Regions from separate parts of the Rummeliibacillus sp. GQ308 genome, predicted to be linked through region 2. Evidence: predicted binding sites of a transcription regulator. Region 2 holds the regulator's gene; the other holds the start of a gene.

Region 1 (3,425 bases), on a different contig from region 2:
GAAGTTTGTTTTGGATTTTCTTTGCGCCATTGTATCCAACGCATTGCTTGTGCAAGTCCTCCGATCCAAGAGCCAACAATAACAAGTGTTAGGCCTAAATAGTAAATCCAGTGTGCTTGTAATGGGGCATAGAAAGTATAGAGAACAGACGCTTCATTTAAAAGAACCATCGCAGCTGCCATTGCAGTACCAGCTGTCATGATCCAAAATCCGATCCAGCCTAGTAATCTTTGTTTATTTGATAGGGTACCAGATGTACGGCTAACCGCTGCAATTTGAAAACCATAGATAAAGAATGTAGTAAGTATTAAACCTAGCAAAACACCATGTACAGTTAAAACTTGATAATAGCCGATGCCAAAAGGTAATTCAAAATGCCCCGAACGAACTAAAACTTGCAATAGACCTGCAGTTCCACCCAAGAATAGAGCTATGAATGCAACATAAATATGAGCCATAGAAAGTTTAGCATCTTTAGGATTTACTTTAAGAAGCTCAGCTGTTTTTCTATTAACCTTACTTGCAACTGTTAGACTATCATTTTTGACTTTTGATTGATCGATGACTGTTTGACTCATTTTTTATCCACCACCTTAAGCATAGAATGCATTTGCGCATGGCCAACTCCGCAATATTCGTTACATACAATTAAATACTCGCCAGCTTTATCAACTGTTGTCACATATTCAGAAACATAGCCTGGTTCTAGCATCATGTTGACATTCGTACCGGATATTTCAAAGCCATGTACAACATCTTTAGAAGTAGCTATAAACTTAACCTTAGACCCTACAGGTACTTCTAGTTCTGGTGGGTTATAGTAAAAGGCAGAAGCGAGTACTACTATTTCATAATCCCAATCTTTACTTGAAACTTTGTGAACACCAGGTTTGTTAAATGGTGCAATTTGGTCTACCTTTTCATGATTTATTGTGTTTTTGGCACTTGGTGGATGACTGCCGTTATGAAATGCCATGATTCCTGTAATTAATAAAAATACGATTAAAGATCCGCCACCAAATAAAAGCCAATACTTTTCATATTTATGCAGATGCATTTTTTTCCCTTCTTTCCTTTATTTAAAAACGTTCTAAAAATAGGCCAAAGCATGCAGCCCACGTAATTACTATAAAAGCGCCTAATGCAAATACTAAATAGAGTGTTCCTTTTAGGTTTTCTTCTTCTTCATGTTTCTTGGGTGCCATCGAAATCGCTCCTTTCAATTAAATCAAAACATTTATTCTGCAATAGTTTGCAAGAGGGAAGCTTCTTCAATAAATAATCTAGAACGAGATGAATTAAGTTTTACTTCGTCCGATTATTGGGCTGTAAATAACCGAAGAAAGAAGACTTCTCTGAATGAAGTTTTGCTTTATTGTTTGAGTAAATGATATAAAAAAAATATAGGTTTAGATGTGATAAAAATCACACCTTTTGACTAAAAGTGTGAAAGAAGTGTGAAAAGGAATGTGTGTTTAAGAGGGTTAACGAGATGAGATGATAAAAATCTATGAAAAATAATGATATAAAGAGGGTTTTAAGTGAGGGTACCTTTAGAGGGTGATTAAAAACTCCCAAATATGTCTTTAACAAACTATGAGTAATCTGGATATAAAAAAAGAAGCTTTGAAAAAGCTTCTTTTTTCTAACTCGGATCCATCGCTAGCAATATGGTTAACTTTCCGATGGCATCTATATCAACAGGAAGTATGATTGCTTGATTATAGCCAAGCAGTTTTGTATGGCCCACCATAACAGTTGGTGGTGTAATATCTAATACTAATTGTTGTGCAGCAACATATGTACAAAGATTGCCAGCAATCATATTGCCAAACTCTCCTGTAAAAGATTCCAGCATTTCACCTTCAAGCTTCATTCCGAACATGGCTTCACTAATAGTACTGAAAGTTTCTGGAGAGGAATCTATAATAATTCTACCCTTTAAATCTCCCACCATGCCGATTAAAACTCCGATTTCGGATTGTTCGTAAGGTTCTTTAGAAATGGATGGAGCTGAGACATGGACGTCGTTCGGTAAAACAGTTTTGAGTGATTGAATCATGCTATTGAGTATAGTTTGTACTTGTATCGATGTGCTCATTGAAAACTCCTTATGTTATGACCTTTTTAATATAGTATCACGCAGCAAAAGAATTGAATAGTTGTTGACGTCACATAGTTTTTTTATTATGATGAAATTAACAAATGAGAATGATTTTCATATTCACTGATTAATTTCTTTAAAAGGAGCGTTTCAGATGGTTTATGCATTCGTTGGTGCGACACTTATTATTTATGGGGCAATAGGCAAATACATTTTTAATCAAACCTCCACGCATTTAAAATAATTTTTTTAATCCTTCTAATAATAGAAGGATTTTTTTATTATAGGCATGGTAAAATAGCGTTAAGGCAAAAAAGGAGGAAATGATTTTCATGAGTCATTTTGAAGAACAACTACATCTGCTGCTAAAACAGACTGCAATGCAATATTTAATCTATCAACATAACGAAGACCAGGAAAGGCTTCAAAAAACGAAATTATTTGCTGAAAAGCTTATTAATAAAGAATATATGATTGCCTTTGCAGGTCATTTCTCTGCAGGTAAATCTACTATGATTAATGCGCTGACAGGGGATGATCTCCTTCCTTCTTCTCCTATACCAACAAGCGCAAACGTTGTAAAAGTACATAAATCGGATGAGAATTATGCCATTGCATACCTAGTAGATCAAAATCCTATCAAATTTGATGACGGGTATGATATTAAAACAGTAAAAGAATTCGCTAAGAACGGTGCCTTGGTTTCTCAAATTGAAATTGGCCATAAAGATTCTGTTTTGCCAAAAGGCATAACAGTAATGGATACACCAGGTGTTGATTCGACAGATGATGCGCATCGTTTATCTACGGAAACGACACTGCATTTGGCTGATATTGTTTTTTATGTAATGGACTATAACCATGTCCAATCAGAATTAAACTTCCAATTTACAAAGAATTTAATGAAGCATAATCCTAATGTTTATCTAATTGTGAACCAAATTGATAAACATAAAGAGAGTGAACTAACCTTTCAGGAATTTTCCGATTCGGTGTATCAATCATTCTCAAATTGGGGGGTAGAGCCAAAAGGGATTTACTTTACCTCATTAAGAGACTTTAATCTTCCTTACAATGATTATAATAAAGTAAAAGAAATAGTCATGAATAGTATGGAAGGATGGCAAGATCATTTAATTGCTGGAGGTAAAGCAGCTCTTGAGCAGCTTCAAATAGAACATGCACAATATTTAGAAACTAATAAAAAGCAGCTATTAGAAAATAATGAAACCATTTTATCGCAAGAAGAGTGGGAAAATAACGAAGAGATTACAGCAGACTTTGAAGTAGTACTTCAACAGTTGAAGTTGTATTCAGCATC
Region 2 (3,425 bases):
CATCCCTATAGGCTATTAATCTACCTTGTAAAACAGGATCATTTGAAAAGCCAATGCCCGGCACTACGTTTGCGGGGTTAAACGCGATTTGCTCACTTTCTGAAAAATAGTTGTCAATATTACGGTTGAGGGTCATCTTACCGATAAGTTGAACTGGTACAAGCTCTTCAGGCCAAAATTTTGCGGGATCCAATATATCAAAGTCAAACTTGAACTCATCCTCCATCGCGATTAATTGTACACCTAGTTCATACTCAGGAAACGCTCCCTTATCAATAGCTTCACGTAAATCTTTTCTATGGAAATCTGGATCAATACCGCCAATTTTCATAGCTTCATCTTGTAGAAGAGAGTGTACGCCTAGAACCGGCTTCCAAACAAACCTGACAAACGTTGCTACGCCTTTTTTGTTGACGAATAAATAAGTATTAATAGACCAAGACTCCATTACTCGGTAATTCTCTATGATGCCGCGGTCAGACATAATCCATGTTACCATGTGAAGTGCTTCTGGATTATTCGCTACATAATCCCAAAAGCGGTCATGTGCACCTGTAGCTGTTGGGATGTCGTCACTCTGCTTACTTTGATATGCATGCATGGCATCAGGGAATTTCATCGGATCTTGGTTAATCAATACAGGCATCGCAATGGTAGTCAAATCATAATTGCCCTGTTCTGTATAAAACTTAACGCCTAGGCAACGCAAGTCTCGTGCCGTATCATATGAACCTTTCGGGCCTTGGACAGTAGAAAAACGAACAGCTAAAGGCGTCTTTTTTCCGGGTTCTTGGAAAAGGCACGCCTCAGTCACGTGCTCCATCGATTGATAACATTCAAACTCCCCATAGGCTCCATAGCCCCTAGCATGCACGATTCGTTCAGGAATCTCTTCATGTACAAAATGCGACATTTTTTCAAGGAACCAATAGTCCTCGTGAAGAGAAGGACCACGGACCCCTGCTTTTAATGTTTCCGAGTCATTAGAAATTTTTCGCCCTTCCTGGGTTGTTAACGGTTTTCCTGCATTACTTTTACGATATTGATCTAATTGTTCTTGCTTCGCATCTTTTTTAACTGATTTTTTATTTTGCGAGTACTTATCCATATAATCACCTAACCTATCTTATAAATGACTAACGTTATAACCATATGCAATCATTTATCTCGATATACATTTCATTTAAGGTTTGGAAGCCACCTTTCAACAAAAAAAGTGGCGCACAAGTAAATAACTTGTGCGCCACTTTTATCTATTTGTATAGAAGTTAATCTATCTTTCGTCATTACGCATGAAATAGCTTAATGTCTGTAGTTCTACTGTCAAATCGATTGTATGTACACGTACATCATCAGGAACATGCAATGTGACAGGAGCGAAATTTAAGATGCCTTTTACCCCCATCGCGACAAGCCTATCGGCCATTTGCTGTGCAGAACGGGCGGGTATCGTTAAAACAGGCAACTCCGCTTTGTATTCTAAAAATTTTTCTTCTAATAATTCTGGCGGAAAAACAGGAATATCATTGATATACTTACCTTCTTTTGTTCCGCTTGTATCAAATGCTGCAACAATTTTCATATTATGGTTCTTTTGAAAATTATATTTTAACAAAGCACTGCCAAGATTCCCTACTCCTATAATGGCTACGTTCATACGTTCATCCTGATCTAATACACCGCGAAAGACCGTTAATAAATATTGGACTTCATAGCCGTACCCTTTTTTGCCGAGTGCTCCAAAATAGGAAAAATCACGGCGAATTGTTGCAGAGTCAATGTTCATCGCTTCACTTAATTCTTTGGAAGAGATTCTTTCTTGCCCATCCTCTGCAAACTTTAAGATAAAGCGGTAATAGAGAGGCAGTCTTTTGGTTGTAGCTTGTGGAATTTTACTTGTGGACTTCACGCTTTTTCCTCCTGCTAGCAAATCAAAATCCCTTCAATAGTACATGATAATTAGCTTTTTTGCAAAGTAATCCTCGTTGCATACCCTTTCGACTTCCTATAAACTAGGAGTGAACTGAGGTGTAAATATATGATCGTTTTACAGGTCAATCAATTATATAAATCTTATATGGGTGATGAAATTTTAAGCGGAGTTAAATTAGAAGTGCAGCATCGTGACCGCGTTGCCCTCGTTGGAAGAAATGGCGCGGGAAAATCCACCCTTTTAAAAATTATCGCAGGCAAACTTTCATATGATTCTGGCGAAATCATTAAACCAAAGGATATTCGGCTTGGCTATTTAGACCAACATGCCGGATTAGAATCGACCCTATCTATTTGGGAAGAAATGATGACGATTTTTGAACCGTTGAAAAAGCTGGAACAAACCATTCGTACACTAGAACTGAATATGGCTGATCCTGCGGTCTATGAAAATCCTGATCAATATGCAAAGGTCATGACAGAATATGATCAATTGCAGCATGATTTCAAAGAACGAGGCGGCTATCAATATGAAGCTGATACTCGTTCTATTCTGCACGGCATGCAGTTCTATCCTGACAGCTTTGATCAAAAAATATCTGAGCTATCTGGAGGGCAGCGTACACGTCTCGCCCTTGCAAAACTATTATTAAGCAAGCCCGATCTGTTGATTTTGGACGAGCCAACCAACCATTTAGATATCGAGACACTAAACTGGCTCGAAACCTTCTTAAAGAGTTATGATGGAGCGATTTTAATTGTATCCCATGACCGTTATTTCCTCGATCAAATCGTTTCGATCGTTTATGAAGTATCACGCCACCATGTCAACAAATTTACTGGAAACTACAGTAATTACCTGGATCAAAAGGCAAAAAACTATGAACGTGACCGCAAGCTGTATGAAAAGCAACAAGGCGAAAAGGCAAAGCTAGAAGACTTTATACAAAAAAATATTGTGCGAGCCTCTACAACAAAGCTCGCACAAAGCAGGCGCAAGATACTTGAAAAAACAGAGTGGATGGATTCTCCAGAAGGAGATGAAAAATCCGCTACTTTCTCATTTGAGATTGAACGCCAAAGCGGCAATGATGTGTTGCAGGTGAATGACTTAACAATAGGCTACGAAGGAATTCCTGTCTCTCAAAATATCCAGCTGCATGTTTACCGTACAGATCGGATCTCTTTAGTCGGCCCGAATGGCGTGGGAAAATCGACATTATTAAAGACACTTATAAAAGATGAATCACCGCTTTCTGGAACAATCCATTTCGGCACAAATGTTCAGATCGGCTACTATGATCAGGAACTCGCAAAGCTAGATAGCAATAAATCGATATTAAAAGAAATATGGGATGAATGGCCTTTAATGAATGAAAAGGACATTCGGACAGTTTTAGGACGCTTCCTCTTCTCAGGTGAAGATGTAGATAAAATTGTTCGTGATTTATCAGGTGGCGAAAAGGCAAGGCTTGCTCTGGCAAAATTAATGC

Evidence for each region. The regulator Rex, encoded in region 2, represses fermentation and respiration genes when NADH is low (regulators of the CRP and FNR family bind a similar motif). The targets are predictions, from matches to a motif close to TTGTGAAATATTTCACAA.
Region 1: the regulator Rex is predicted to act here: its motif matches at 1,414-1,431, upstream of AC6CHJ_RS09365 (cytochrome c oxidase subunit 2A).

What each region holds. Positions count from the first base shown of each region.
Region 1 covers NZ_JCAXDQ010000001.1:1,868,840-1,872,264, reverse strand. Annotated here, with positions in the region: gene AC6CHJ_RS09375 (b(o/a)3-type cytochrome-c oxidase subunit 1) at 1-458, opposite strand, end outside; gene AC6CHJ_RS09370 (cytochrome c oxidase subunit II) at 575-1,057, opposite strand; gene AC6CHJ_RS09365 (cytochrome c oxidase subunit 2A) at 1,080-1,205, opposite strand; gene AC6CHJ_RS09360 (chemotaxis protein CheX) at 1,646-2,101, opposite strand; gene AC6CHJ_RS09355 (dynamin family protein) at 2,437-3,425, shown strand, end outside.
Region 2 covers NZ_JCAXDQ010000006.1:71,028-74,452, forward strand. Annotated here, with positions in the region: gene AC6CHJ_RS15880 (catalase) at 1-1,108, opposite strand, end outside; gene AC6CHJ_RS15885 (redox-sensing transcriptional repressor Rex) at 1,274-1,909, opposite strand; gene AC6CHJ_RS15890 (ABC transporter ATP-binding protein) at 2,039-3,425, shown strand, end outside.